One region of the Pseudoalteromonas sp. DSM 26666 genome, then DNA from elsewhere that is predicted to be linked to it. Evidence: predicted binding sites of a transcription regulator. Region 1 holds the regulator's gene; each other region holds the start of a gene.
What was found. Region 1 encodes sigma-54, which starts transcription at its own class of promoters, with help from an activator protein. Its sites were predicted from a motif close to GTTGGCACGNNNNTNGNNT; they were not measured.

Region 1 (4,665 bases):
ACGCCGATGAAGCCACCCTCTACGACGACCGTCAACTGGTGTTAGAGGGTAATGTAACCGCTCAAAACTTAGTAGATAACGCCATGATCGATACGATCAACGCCCAGACCATCAATGTTGATATAAAACTATTAACCATGCAATCACAGCAGCCTGTCGTTATTACAGGACCTAATTTAAAAATCACAGGTAAAGGCCTTGAGGCCGATTTAAAAACCGAGGTGATTAAACTTATTAACCATACGCGAACCCTATATTATGACCAATAACCTATTTAAAATTTTAATTGTTCCCTCACTATTAATTGCTTTTAACAGTAATGGCGCTGAACCTGCTGAAGCCCCCGCTGCTAATCAAATTTCAATTAGTGCAGATAAGCAAGAAGGTCAATTAAAAGAAAACGTAGGCATTTTTGAGAAAAATGTTGAAATTATTCATGGTAATCGCCGTATCACAGCTGACCGTTTAGAAGTGCATAAACGCGATGACCTAGGCGATAACAAACAGTTATTAATTGCCACAGGCAGCCCTGCATATTTTGAAGAAACACAAGCTGATGGCACCATAATGAGCGCCAGTGCTAATGAAGTGCGTTACGATGTGTCGCTGCGTTTTTTAACCTTAATCGGCGATGCAAGCATTGCTCAAGCAGGTCAAAAAATAACAGCTAAAAGTATCACTTACGATATCGAGCAGCAGTTAATTAGCGCAGAAAAAGACGAAAACTCAACAGACCGTGTACACACTATTTTAGTCCCTGTTGAAAATAAAAAAGAAGATGATAAAGGTCAACCATGAGCACATTAAAAGCAGAGCTATTAGCTAAAAGCTACAAAGGTCGTGAAGTTGTAAAAAACGTTGGCCTAGAGGTTGAAGCTGGCAGTATTGTGGGGTTACTTGGCCCTAATGGTGCAGGTAAAACCACCACTTTTTATATGATTGTAGGCCTTGTGCCTAGCGATAAAGGCAAAATATCAATTGATGATAAAGATATTACTTTATTACCGATGCACAGCCGAGCGCGTTTAGGGATTGGTTATTTACCGCAAGAGTCGTCTATTTTTAGAAAGCTGACTGTTTATCAAAACTTAATGGCTATCTTAGAAACACGTAAAGAATTAAATAAACAACAACGCGAAGATACCTTAAATAATTTACTTGATGAATTTAGCATTCAGCATATCCGCGATAGTCAAGGTATGGCTTTATCAGGTGGTGAACGTCGCCGCGTTGAAATTGCTCGCGCGTTAGCAGCAAACCCTAAATTTATCCTTTTAGACGAACCCTTTGCGGGGGTTGATCCTATCTCAGTATTAGATATTAAAAAGATTATAGAGCATCTTAAAAACCGAGGAATTGGCGTACTTATCACAGATCACAACGTACGCGAAACTCTTGATGTTTGTGAAAAAGCCTACATAGTTTCTCATGGGGAGTTAATTGCATCAGGCACTCCAGAATATGTATTAAACGATAAAACAGTACGCGATGTTTATTTAGGCGAGCAGTTCAAGCTCTAATATGTGTGTTATTACACTAAGCATCTGCTAAGATTAATTATACTAATTTAAAAGGATTGTTAGAGATACATGAGGCAATCATTACAGCTGCGCATGGGCCAGCAACTTACAATGACTCCACAGTTGCAACAAGCAATTCGCTTATTGCAACTCAGTACATTGGATCTCCAGCAAGAAATTCAAGAAGCGCTCGATAGCAACCCCTTGCTTGAAGTTGAAGAACACGATTACAGCGAAGACACTGCAGGTAAAAACGAACAAAAAGCCGATAACGATGACTTAACGCTAAGTGCCTCAGCTGACGATAAACCTAGCGAGTATGAGCAAGATAGCGGCGAAGCAATGACCAAAGACACCATTAGCGATGATATGGCTATGGATGTTACTTGGGATGAATATATGAGCGCTGCGCCTGCCTCTTCATCGGGCCCAATGCCAGAAGATGAATCTATTTATCAAGGCTCTTCGACTGAAACGCTGCATGAGTATTTAATGTGGCAACTTCAACTGACGCCGTTTAGTCCTACCGATGAAGCGATAGCTATTGCAATTGTAGAAGCTGTGGACGATTCAGGGATTCTAACCCTTAGCTGTGAAGAAATATTAGAAAGCTTTAACCAAGAAAACGACGGCGAAGATGAAGTTGAACTTGACGAAATAGAAGCGGTACTAAAGCGTATTCAACTATTTGATCCAGTGGGAATAGCCGCGCGTAGTTTACAAGAGTGCTTGTGTATTCAGCTAAATCAATTTGATAAAGACACACCTTTTTTAAACGAAACAAAAATGATCTTAACCGATCATATTGATTTACTTGCTGCACGTGACTATCGCACGTTAATGAAAAAAACAAAGCTTAAAGAAGATGAGCTTAAAGAAATCATGACGTTGATTCATACGCTCAGCCCAAAACCGGCAGACACTATTGTTAGAGAAGAGTCTGAATACGTTATTCCTGATGTGTCGGTTAAGAAAGTTAAAGGTCGTTGGGTAGTTGAATTAAACCCAGATAGCATGCCTAAGATCAGAGTAAATAGCCAATATGCAGCTATGTCGCGTACGGTTAAATCAAGTGGTGATAGCCAGTTTATTCGCTCGCACTTACAAGAGGCTAAATGGTTTATAAAAAGCTTAGAAAGTAGGAATGACACGCTACTTAAAGTAACCAACTGTATTGTGCAGCAGCAACAGGCCTTTTTTGAACACGGTCCTGAGGCTATGAAGCCTATGGTGCTTAACGATGTGGCTGAAATGGTGGAAATGCATGAGTCGACTATATCGCGTGTTACTACGCAAAAATACATGCATACACCACGTGGCATTTTTGAGCTTAAATATTTCTTTTCAAGCCATGTAAGTACTGAAAATGGTGGCGAATGTTCATCAACAGCAATACGTGCATTAATTAAAAAATTAATCGCTGCAGAAAACTCAGCTAAACCATTGAGTGATAGTAAAATTGCAGATATATTGGCAGAGCAAGGAATTAAAGTAGCGAGGAGAACCATTGCAAAATATCGCGAATCTCTAGCTATTCCCCCGTCTAATCAACGTAAAAGTTTGATTTAAGGCGTACAACAAAGAGGAAAATGTTTATGCAACTGAATTTAACTGGTCGCCATGTAGATATTACCGACTCGCTTAGAGACTACGTAAATAGTAAATTTTCGAAGTTACAGAGGCACACTGATCACATAACGAATGTGCACGTTATTCTCGATGTAGAAAAACTAAACCAAAAAGCTGAAGCAACCGTTCATGTTAGTGGCGCTGAGATTTTTGCCTCTACTGAGCATCAAGATATGTATGCCGCTATAGACTCGCTCATTGACAAGCTAGATCGTCAAGTAATTAAACACAAAGAGAAACTTGCTCGACACTAACACTATGAAACTAAGCTCACTTATCTGTCAGGACTGCAGTAAAGCTGCGGTCCTTTTTAATAGTAAAAAAAGAATTTTAGAATTTATCAGTGAATTGGCTCACAATAAGCTGCCCTATTTAACACAACAAGATATTCTTAATGCATTAACTGCAAGAGAAAAGCTTGGAAGTACAGGCATTGGCCGAGGCATTGCTATTCCACATGGTCGCATGAGTGGAGCTCAAGAGCCCCTTGCTTTGATTTTAGTGAGCGAAACAGCTATTAATTTTGATGCGATTGATAACCGGCCGGTTGACATTTTTGTCGCGTTAATTGTTCCCGATGGCGATAATCAGCAGCATTTGAAGACGCTAGCCACGATTGCTGATAAGCTCAATGATAAAGAATTTTGTAAACAGTTACGCGCCGCCAAATCGGATAGCGAACTGTATCAGGTTATCGTCAGTCAATCGTAGTAATAAAGAAAGGTGATAAATGGAATTAATAATTATAAGCGGTCGTTCAGGCTCAGGTAAATCTGTGGCGTTACGCGTTGTGGAAGACTTAGGTTATTATTGTGTAGACAATATTCCTCTTAATTTATTACCATCATTAGTGCGCAGTGTTTCCGACAGTTATAATAAAATTGCCGTGAGTGTTGATGTACGTAACCTACCTAAAGAGCAACAGCAGTTTAATGAAATCATTGAATATTTACCTGGTTTTACTAAACCAACGGTATTTTATTTAGACAGTGACGATCAAACATTAATAAAACGTTTTTCAGAAACGCGACGTCTCCACCCTTTATCTATTGATTCTTTGCCGCTTGATTTAGCCATAAAAAAAGAAAAACAACTACTTGATGTATTGATTAACCGTGCTGATTATATGATTGATACCACGGATTTAAGTGTGCATCAGCTTGCTGAGTCTATTCGTGAAAAAATACTCGGAAAAAAAGATAAACAACTGATCATTACCTTTGAGTCATTTGGTTTTAAACACGGCATCCCTAAAGAAGCAGATTACGTATTCGATGCCCGATTTTTACCAAACCCGCATTGGGAGCCTGAACTTAAGCCACTTACAGGGCTGGACCAACCAGTAAAAGACTACCTAGCAAGTCACAGTATAGTGCAAAAATTTACATGGCAAATTCAAACATTTGTGCAAACATGGCTGCCGCATTTAGAACGAAATAACCGCAGCTACTTAACCATTGCAATTGGCTGTACCGGTGGGCAACACCGCTCTGTTTATTTAGCGCAAACCATTGGC
Region 2 (4,665 bases), on a different contig from region 1:
AATACACAACTTAAAATAGCCAGACGCCAGCCTAAAATCAGCGTAACAGCAGTAATGCCCAGTATATGAAGATCAAGCCCAGGTAAAATACCGGCTTTTATACGCCATAGTAAAGCGAGCACCAGCGCGCAGGCAAACACGCCAGTTTGCCTAGCTGGCGTATTAAATAAATTGGCGTATGTTGATTTATTAACACTTAAAAAGCCAATAACAATAACACCAATCCACAGTAATGCCTGTAATTGCACACTTAGCATAATCGTTAATTAAACTCAGACCAAATAGGGGCATGATCTGAAGGCTTGTCGATAGCACGTAATTCGTAATCTATACCGGTGTCGATACAGCGAGCTGCTAAGTCATGCGTTGCCAGAACCACATCAATCCTTAGTCCACGATTATCAACAAAACCCTTAGAGCGGTAGTCAAACCATGAGTATTGATCGTTAGTTTCTGGGTTTTGCTCTCTAAAGGTGTCTTTAAAGCCCCAGTTTAATAACGTTGCTAGCCATTCACGCTCAACGGGTTGAAATGAACATTTTCCGGTTTTTAACCAGCGTTTTGCGTTTACCTCACCAATACCAATATCTAAATCGGTTGGAGAGATATTAATATCGCCCATTACAATTACATCTTGATCAGGCGTGTAATGACTATTTAGGTGAGTCATTAAGTCTTGATAAAATTGACGTTTATAAGGGAATTTAGTTTCGTGGTTGATGTTATCGCCTTGCGGGAAGTAGCCATTCATGACATGCAGGTCACGGCCATTTTCTTGCTCTACGGTAACGCTGATCATTCGCTTTTGCGACTCATCTGTGTCGGTGGAAAAGCCTTTTAATACCGACTTAGGCTCTTTTTTGCATAACATTGCCACACCGTAATGCGCTTTTTGTCCATGAAAATAAACGTGATAACCCATTTTTTGTACATCGTCTAGCGGAAATGCTTCATCGTGCACTTTTATCTCTTGAAGACCAATAATATCTGGCTGGTGTTTATCAATAATAGCTTGTAACTGATGTAGGCGAGCACGCAGGCCATTGATATTAAAAGAAATCACTTTCATAAAGTTTACCTTCAAATTTATTTTCATTGTTAGCTAAATTGTATCAGTATTTGGAGCGACATAACATGACTGAAACGAGAAAATAGCTGCACAAATGTTGATCAATTTTTGCTTAATGTTTAAACATTGTAAATGCAATATTAAATAATAAAATAAATAAAATATTCAATTGATATGTTAAAAGTTGTCTATATAATGCGCAAAAATCGTTTGTTTAACTCGTTCAAATAGGACTACCTGATGAAAACTCAATTACTTTTAGCCGCCTCTCTTTTTGTTTCTGTAACTGCTACTGCGCAAAGCAATACGTATTACAGCCAAGACAACAAATTAGAGTCTAACTTATGTGTAGTAAGCGCCAATGAGGGGTTTTCGGCTGCTCGTAAAATGGCAGCAAAGCACGGTGTATATTTATCGCGTTATTCAAAAAGTATCCTATGTAACGGTCAAGACATCCGTGACATTGCAAAAAAAGAAGCAGCAACGCAATCAGTTGTGTCTAAAGTAGAAGTATTTGCAAAAGATTCACACCAAGAAACACAGTTATGTATGACTGCATTAAAGCAAGGCTTACAACCAGTACGTAAGCAAATTGGTAACTTAAATTCATTAAAGTGTAATGGCCAAAGCGTTACTGATTTTGTTAAGCGTTACCAAAACGCTGCAATCTAAATTACCGTATTAGATATAAATAGCTCGGTTATTACCGAGCTTTTTTTTTTGCAAAAATTACCAGAGTAGCTTGCAAAAATTGCATTATTAAATATCGCAATAGAAGTTGTTTTTGTTTAATTGTTTAATTGTTTGATTTTAATCGTTTATTTTTTTTGGCATCGTATTTGTATCACTAGATTTGAAATTTATTAATACAAGGATACGTCTGATGAAAAAATTAACGATAGCTTCTACTGTTTTAGCCGCATTGAGTTTAGCCGCTTGTTCTTCAAATCAAGGTTTAGAAAAAATCGACAGTGATTTTGCAAGCTTAGATAACGACAGCGATGGCTTTATTTCTAAAACAGAAGCCGACGATGATAGTATTTGGCAGCACTTTTCAAATATAGATACAAATATGGATAATCAAATAAGCCGTAATGAATATGATGCTTATATGCAGCTAAATGTTGGGAAAGTTGCTACAGATAGTGAAGTGAGTGAGTCTGCATTTAAGGCTGATATTGCGAAGTTTGATAAAATAGAAAATGACTTTAAAAGCTTAGATAATGATAGCAACGGTTTTATTTCAGTTTCTGAAGCTGACGATGATGATATTTCAAATCATTTTGGTTACATGGACAGCAATAAAGATAAACGAGTAAGTAAAAAAGAGTTTAATAGCTATATCAAAAAGCATGGTGATTCTGTTGCAGAGGACGATGCACTTGAGCAATTTAAAAATAGCTAAATTACATTATTAAATACACTTGATACCAAGCCAGTGTTTTTCACTGGCTTTTTTATACCTATAAAATGTTATTTTATTAATATGTTTTCCTAGTTTGCCGTTGTTCTGTCATAATAGATGGCTGTGTGTTTTTATTAACTTTAGAGTGATTATGGTTGGTCGGCGAATTAGTGATGAACAATTAATTGAAATCATTGAAGCGGCGATTTTTGTGGCAGGCAAACCCGTATCAAAACGTCATCTTAAGGACACGGTTTTAAACGACTTAGCAATTTCTATGGCGCGCATTAATGATGCTGTAGAGGCCATTCAAGTTCACTATCAGACGCGTGGAATACGTTTAGTTGAAGTAGGCAGTGGCTATCGTTTTCAAGCGTGCAGTAGTTTAAGCCCATGGTTGAGTAATTTATGGCAAGAACGTGCCCCTAAATACTCGAGAGCATTACTCGAAACCCTGTCGTTAATTGCATACAAGCAACCCATTACCCGTGGTGAAATTGAGCAAGTGCGGGGTGTAGCAACTGGCTCAAATATTATTAAAACTCTGCTTGAAAGAGAGTGGATTAAAGTAGTTGGGCATAAAGAAGTACCCGGTAAACCGGCACTTTATGCAACGACTAAACAATTTTTAGATTATTTTTCGATAACGGGACTTCATGATTTACCCGCATTGCCAGAGCAACAGCGAAGTAAAATTACCCAGTTATTAAGTGATCCTTCTGTGAGAGAACCATCCGAATGAGTATACAAGGTGAAAAGTTACAAAAAGTCCTAGCCCGTGCAGGTGTAGGCTCACGCCGTGAAATGGAAAAATACATTGATGCAAATCGTGTGAGTGTAAATGGTAAAGTAGCTAAGTTAGGCGACAGGGTTGAAGAAACCGATTTAATTCGTGTTGACGGCCATACCGTTAAAATAGAAGAAAAAGCAGACAGAATTTGTCGTGTAATTATGTATAACAAACCAGAAGGCGAGTTAAGTACGCGTAAAGACCCTGAAGGCCGTAGAACCGTTTTTGACCGCTTACCTCGTATTGATGGCGATCGCTGGATAGCAGTAGGCCGATTAGACGTGAATACCTCAGGCCTAATGCTGTTTACCAATGACGGTGAATTGGCAAACCGCTTAATGCACCCAAGCTATGAAGTTGAACGCGAATATTCAGCACGTGTATTTGGTGAAGTCACTGACGAAACAATGAAAAATTTACTACGTGGCGTAGAACTTGAAGATGGCCCCGCAAAGTTCACTGGTATCAAGCCTATGGGCGGTGAAGGTATTAATCGTTGGTATAATGTAACGCTTAACGAAGGTCGTAACCGTGAAGTGCGTCGTTTATGGCAATCACAAGATGTGGAAGTATCACGTCTTATTCGTATTCGTTACGGTAAATTAGAGCTTGATAAGCGTGTACCGCAAGGTGGCTGGATTGAGTATGATTTAGATACGGTTAACTATTTACGTAAAACAGTAAAGCTTGGCAAAGAAACACAAACTAAGCTGTCGGTTATTCCTGAAAAGCGTAAAGACAAGCGCGCTAAAATAAACCAAATTCGCAAGGCGGTTAAAAAGCACAATCAACGTGTAAAACCGACTAAACGTAAGTAATTAAAGCATAAAACAACAAAGCCGCTTTTTATAGCGGCTTTTTTACGTTTAAAACTAAATATTACTTTTTAGCTTGTGCGTCTAACGATTGGCCATTGATATTTTTTGAGTCTTCACTCATTAAATACAGGTAAGTTGGCATTAAATCTTCAGGTGTTGCTAGTAAATCACGATCTTCACCTGGAAATGCACTTGCACGCATTGATGTACGTGTTGCGCCTGGATTGATGCAGTTAACACGGATTGGCGTTTTTTCAACTTCACACGCCCATGTTTGCATCATACCCTCTACCGCAAACTTAGAAATAGCGTAAGGTCCCCAAAATTCTCTTCCTTTACGACCTACACCCGATGAGGTAAATACCACTGAAGCACTTTTTGACTTACGCATTACAGGGAACAACGCTTTGGTGATCATCGCTTGTGCAGTTACGTTTACTTTCATTACATTTTCGAATGTTGATGAACAAAAGTGCTCCAACGGCCCTAAAGTACCTAAAATACCAGCGTTATTTAATAGTCCATCAAGGCGGCCAAATTGACTTTCGATAGTTGCAGCAAGGTCGCGGTAGTTTTGTTTAGT
Region 3 (4,665 bases), on a different contig from region 1:
TTCGTTTAGTTTATCAGCAGCGCCTTGTTCTTTAAGCTGATTTTCCATGTTAGTTAACATACCACCTGGCACTTGGGCTAATAAAATTCGGCCATCAACACCTTTTAAACTGCCTTCAAACGCAGCGTACTTTTTACGTACGTCTCTAAAGTAAGCTGCAATTTCTTCAAGGTGGTTTAAATCAAGCCCAGTATCACGCTCAGTACCTTCCACGATTGCAGCAATTGTTTCAGTTGCTGAATGACCATAAGTCATACTCATAGACGATACAGCCGTATCGAGCATATCAATACCGGCATCAATCGCTTTTTGATACGTTGCGGTACTTAAACCCGTTGTTGCATGACATTGCATGGCAATAGGAATTGAAACCGTTTCTTTTAAGCCTTTAATCAGTTTTTCTGCATCGTAAGGCTTAAGCAATCCCGCCATATCTTTAATACAAATTGAATGACAACCTAATTCTTCAAGCTGCTTAGCAAGTGTTAGCCACATATCCAATGTGTGTACTGGGCTTACCGTGTAAGAAATCGTACCTTGGGCATGCGCGCCTACTTTAACCGCCGCTTTTATGGCAGTTTCTAAGTTACGTACATCATTCATGGCATCAAAAATACGAAATACGTCTACGCCATTTTTGTGTGCGCGCTCAACAAACTTTTCAACAACGTCATCAGCATAATGGCGATACCCCAATAAGTTTTGACCGCGAAGTAACATTTGCTGGGGTGTATTTGGCATCGCCTTTTTAAGCGCGCGAATACGCTCCCACGGATCTTCGCCTAAATAACGAATACATGAGTCAAAGGTAGCCCCACCCCAAGACTCTATAGACCAATAACCTGCGTCATCAATTTTTTTTGCAATAGGTAACATGTCGTCTAATCGCATGCGGGTAGCTAAAAGCGACTGATGTGCGTCTCGAAGTACGAGTTCTGTTATTTTTAATTTAGCCATTGGTATGCTCCTCTAATTATTATTTGTTTTGTACTGAGCAATGGCAGCACTAATTGCAGCGATGTGCTCATTTGGCACACCTTGAGATTTAAAAGATGGTGTTCTCTGTGATACTTCAAGTTCTGGCTGAGAAAATTTGCTAGCCAGCTTAGACATAACTGTCACTGCACCAATCAATAAAGAAAGAAATACAAACACCCCCACCATACCGGTTAGCATTAAATTGCCTGCAGTTGTGAGCAAAGCCCCTATATCCATAATTCTCCCCTGTTCAAAACTGAATACATAAAAAGTCAGTTTATTTAAATAAATATTCACCAATAGTAACAAAAACTATTCTTTTGTCTACACATTGTAAATTGGTAAAACCAATTAATCTAAAAGTAACATATCACCAATAAGGTTAACACCACCTAAAATAGCTTATTTAACCTATATATATAGATGGTAAAAATGTTCGTTATAAACAAAGAATATATAAAAACCCTAATATTCTGTAAAAACACATAAAAATATACCTAATGAGCTAATCCACTAAAAACTGCCAAAGCAAATGTTAATTGGTCTTACCAAAGTAACGACTGTAAAAACTATTTATTGTCTCATCAGACACCACTGTGAATAAGTTACAGATAAAACCGTAAAAATTACCAACCTAATATAAAGCTAAACTCAAAAAGATAAATTAAACCATTGATTTAAAACAAAATAAAATACTGGCACATTACTCGCTTATATAAAAACAACACTTTAACACTTAGATAAATCAAGGAGATGACAATGTTACGCTGGACAATTACATTTTTGGTGATCGCACTAATCGCAGCCGTTTTAGGATTTGGTGGTATTGCAGGAGCCGCAGCAGGAATTGCTAAGATCATATTTTTTATCTTTTTAGTTTTACTGGTTATTTCACTTGTCTCTGGCGCTTTACGTGGTAAAAGCCCCAGGTAGATAAGAAACAACGAACTTTTTTAAATTTATATACAAGGAATTACATTATGAAATCATCAACACTTAAAGCAGCAGCTATTGGCCTATTCGCAAGTGCATTTATTATGGGTTGTGAAGACAATCATGCAGAAGAAGCAGGTGAACGCATCGACGAAGCCGTGACAGATGTTCAAAATAAAGTAGAAGATGCCTGTGAAGAAGTAAAAGAAGGTGTCAACGCTGAAGAAACAAATTGCTAATTCAGCCCCTTTTTAAAAAGCGACCATTTGGTCGCTTTTTTTTTGTGTTTAGTATTAGTCGCCAAGTTGCTACCCATTAATTATAAACTCTGAACTATTAATTCTTTTTAAGCTGCGCATTTGCCACATAGCTTGCTAAAATGATAAAAAATAGCTTTTAAGTATAGATGCATGGTATTTACGACAACCTATAAACTCGATAAACCTTACTTTTATGAATGCTTCGACCAATCGCTGCCTTATAGTAAACGCGCGCAACCTAAATATTTTTTATTAGCACTGCTTGTTGTATTGGGATTATTTGGTATTTATGGTTTAGGAGATCATTACCTAGGTACATTTTTGCTGATGCTAGCCCTACTCGAATGCATCGCCTTTTACTATCGCCGCCCATGGTGGGTAACCAGGCAAATGCTAAGCAGAGCGTCTGGTTCTGAAGTCACTCTCACCTTCGACGAAGACGGAATAAAATCAACCAATCATTACAAAAATTACCAGTTAGCTTGGCACGACATTAACGAAATTATTACTACAGATTGTGGACTATTGTTAAAAAGTAAAAGCGGTATGCAATACATTTCTAAGGCAATACTCGACGAAGAAACGATTGATTTTATAAACAAAAAAGCCACTCAATGAGTGGCTTTTACAAATGTCATAGTTATATTAACTAGCACATTTTATACTATGTTGATTAAGCATTGCCCGGATTAGGGTTAGACTTTTCAGCTTGTATGCGCATGTAAATTTCTTCACGATGAACTGATACGTCTTTAGGTGCGTTAACACCGATACGAACTTGATTTCCTTTAACACCTAGAACAGTAACGGTTACTTCGTCACCAATCATAAGGGTCTCGCCTACTCTACGAGTTAGTATTAGCATTCTCTTGCTCCCATGTTCCAATAAAATTATAAGATTCCGCACAAACATTTTAATTAAAATTAGACTAAAAAGTAAGTAAAAACTCTCAATCTATTCATTTTCTGTTAAAAATGTCTTATGTAATGCACGAACAGCCAGCTCTAGGTATTTTTCATCTATTAAAACTGAAATTTTGATCTCTGAGGTGGCAACAAACATCACATCAATGTTTTCTTGTGCTAACGAATCAAAAAATAAACTCGCTACCCCGGAATGAGATTTCATCCCCATACCCACCGCTGACACTTTCGCCACATTGGTCAATCCGTCAATTGCCTGTGCGTCAAATTGCTGTTGCTCAGCCGTTAACAAATCAAGTGCGTTTAAGTAATCATTAAAATGCACAGTAAAAGCATAGTCGACTTTTTCAACTTTATGATTAATTTGATTAATCATATCTATTTCGATGCCATTACCAGCAAAAAGTTTCAAAACTTTTGCAAGATGTTTGGTGCCTTGCGGCATTCCATGCACCTTAATTAAGCACTCATCTCGATTAAATGCAATACCCGATACGACATTGCTTGTCACGTCGCTCTCCTCAAAACTAATTAACGTGCCTTCATCGGGTTTAAAGCTAGATAACACCCGCAGAGGAACATTGTGTTTACCAGCAGATTCTACAGAGCGAATATGTAACACTTTAGCGCCTAAACTTGCCAGCTCAAGCATTTCAGCAAAGGTGACATGACTTAAACGTCGTGCGTTAGGTTCCACACGCGGGTCTGTAGTATATACGCCATCAACATCGGTATAGATCTGACACTCATCGGCTTTTATTGCACCAGCAATTTCAACCGCTGAGGTATCGGTGCCACCACGGCCAAGCGTGGTCACGTTGCCCTCAATATCGCGCCCCTGAAAGCCGGCAATAATAGCAATACGGTTATGTTCAAGTTCATGTTTTAAACGCGTTGCCGCAACTTCTTCTACACGGGCTTTACCGAACATGTTATCGGTTAATATATTTACTTGATCGGCTAGTAAGCTTACCGCTGAATGGCCGCGTTTAATAATGGCCATCGCTAATAAAGCAATAGAGACTTGTTCACCGGTACTGAGTAATACATCGAGTTCACGACTACTCGGGCGAGAGTCGATTTGTTTGGCAAGATTAATTAAGCGATTGGTTTCTCCCGACATTGCCGAAAGCACCACCACCACTTGGTGGCCTTGTTGCTTGGTTTTAACAACAAGGTCGGCGACCGCTTCAATACGCTCTATTGAGCCTACCGAAGTGCCGCCAAATTTTTGAACTATAAGTGCCACTTAAGCTTAAGTACGCTCAGTTAACCAAGCTGTTACGCTATCAAGTGCTGCAGTTAAATTTTGTGGCTCAGAACCACCCGCTTGCGCCATATCTGGACGACCGCCGCCTTTACCACCGACTTGGCCTGCCATGTGATTAACTAACTCACCCGCTTTTACTTTGCCAGTTAAGTCTTTAGTTACACCCGCAATTAGGCTTACTTTGTCGCCGCTGGCAACACCTAAGGCAATAACACCTGAGCCAATTTTATTTTTAAGGTCGTCAACCATACCGCGAAGCGCTTTTGATTCTGTGCCCTCAACGTTGGCCACTAACAATTT

Region 2: the regulator sigma-54 is predicted to act here: its motif matches at 1,896-1,914, upstream of BM380_RS02770 (EF-hand domain-containing protein).
Region 3: the regulator sigma-54 is predicted to act here: its motif matches at 1,673-1,691, upstream of BM380_RS12605 (DUF1328 domain-containing protein).

What each region holds. Positions count from the first base shown of each region.
Region 1 covers NZ_FPAR01000007.1:18,407-23,071, forward strand. The annotation lists gene lptC (LPS export ABC transporter periplasmic protein LptC) at 1-269, shown strand, start outside; gene lptA (lipopolysaccharide transport periplasmic protein LptA) at 259-798, shown strand; gene lptB (LPS export ABC transporter ATP-binding protein) at 795-1,520, shown strand; gene BM380_RS13465 (RNA polymerase factor sigma-54) at 1,590-3,089, shown strand; gene hpf (ribosome hibernation promoting factor) at 3,116-3,403, shown strand; gene ptsN (PTS IIA-like nitrogen regulatory protein PtsN) at 3,408-3,860, shown strand; gene rapZ (RNase adapter RapZ) at 3,880-4,665, shown strand, end outside.
Region 2 covers NZ_FPAR01000001.1:614,115-618,779, reverse strand. The annotation lists gene BM380_RS02785 (energy-coupling factor ABC transporter permease) at 1-257, opposite strand, end outside; gene xthA (exodeoxyribonuclease III) at 263-1,069, opposite strand; gene BM380_RS02775 (hypothetical protein) at 1,310-1,741, shown strand; gene BM380_RS02770 (EF-hand domain-containing protein) at 1,953-2,474, shown strand; gene scpB (SMC-Scp complex subunit ScpB) at 2,626-3,216, shown strand; gene rluB (23S rRNA pseudouridine(2605) synthase RluB) at 3,213-4,082, shown strand; gene BM380_RS02755 (YciK family oxidoreductase) at 4,144-4,665, opposite strand, start outside.
Region 3 covers NZ_FPAR01000006.1:150,991-155,655, forward strand. The annotation lists gene oadA (sodium-extruding oxaloacetate decarboxylase subunit alpha) at 1-957, opposite strand, end outside; gene BM380_RS12600 (OadG family protein) at 970-1,215, opposite strand; gene BM380_RS12605 (DUF1328 domain-containing protein) at 1,738-1,911, shown strand; gene BM380_RS12610 (hypothetical protein) at 1,959-2,150, shown strand; gene BM380_RS12615 (YcxB family protein) at 2,322-2,789, shown strand; gene csrA (carbon storage regulator CsrA) at 2,845-3,036, opposite strand; gene BM380_RS12625 (aspartate kinase) at 3,127-4,344, opposite strand; gene alaS (alanine--tRNA ligase) at 4,351-4,665, opposite strand, start outside.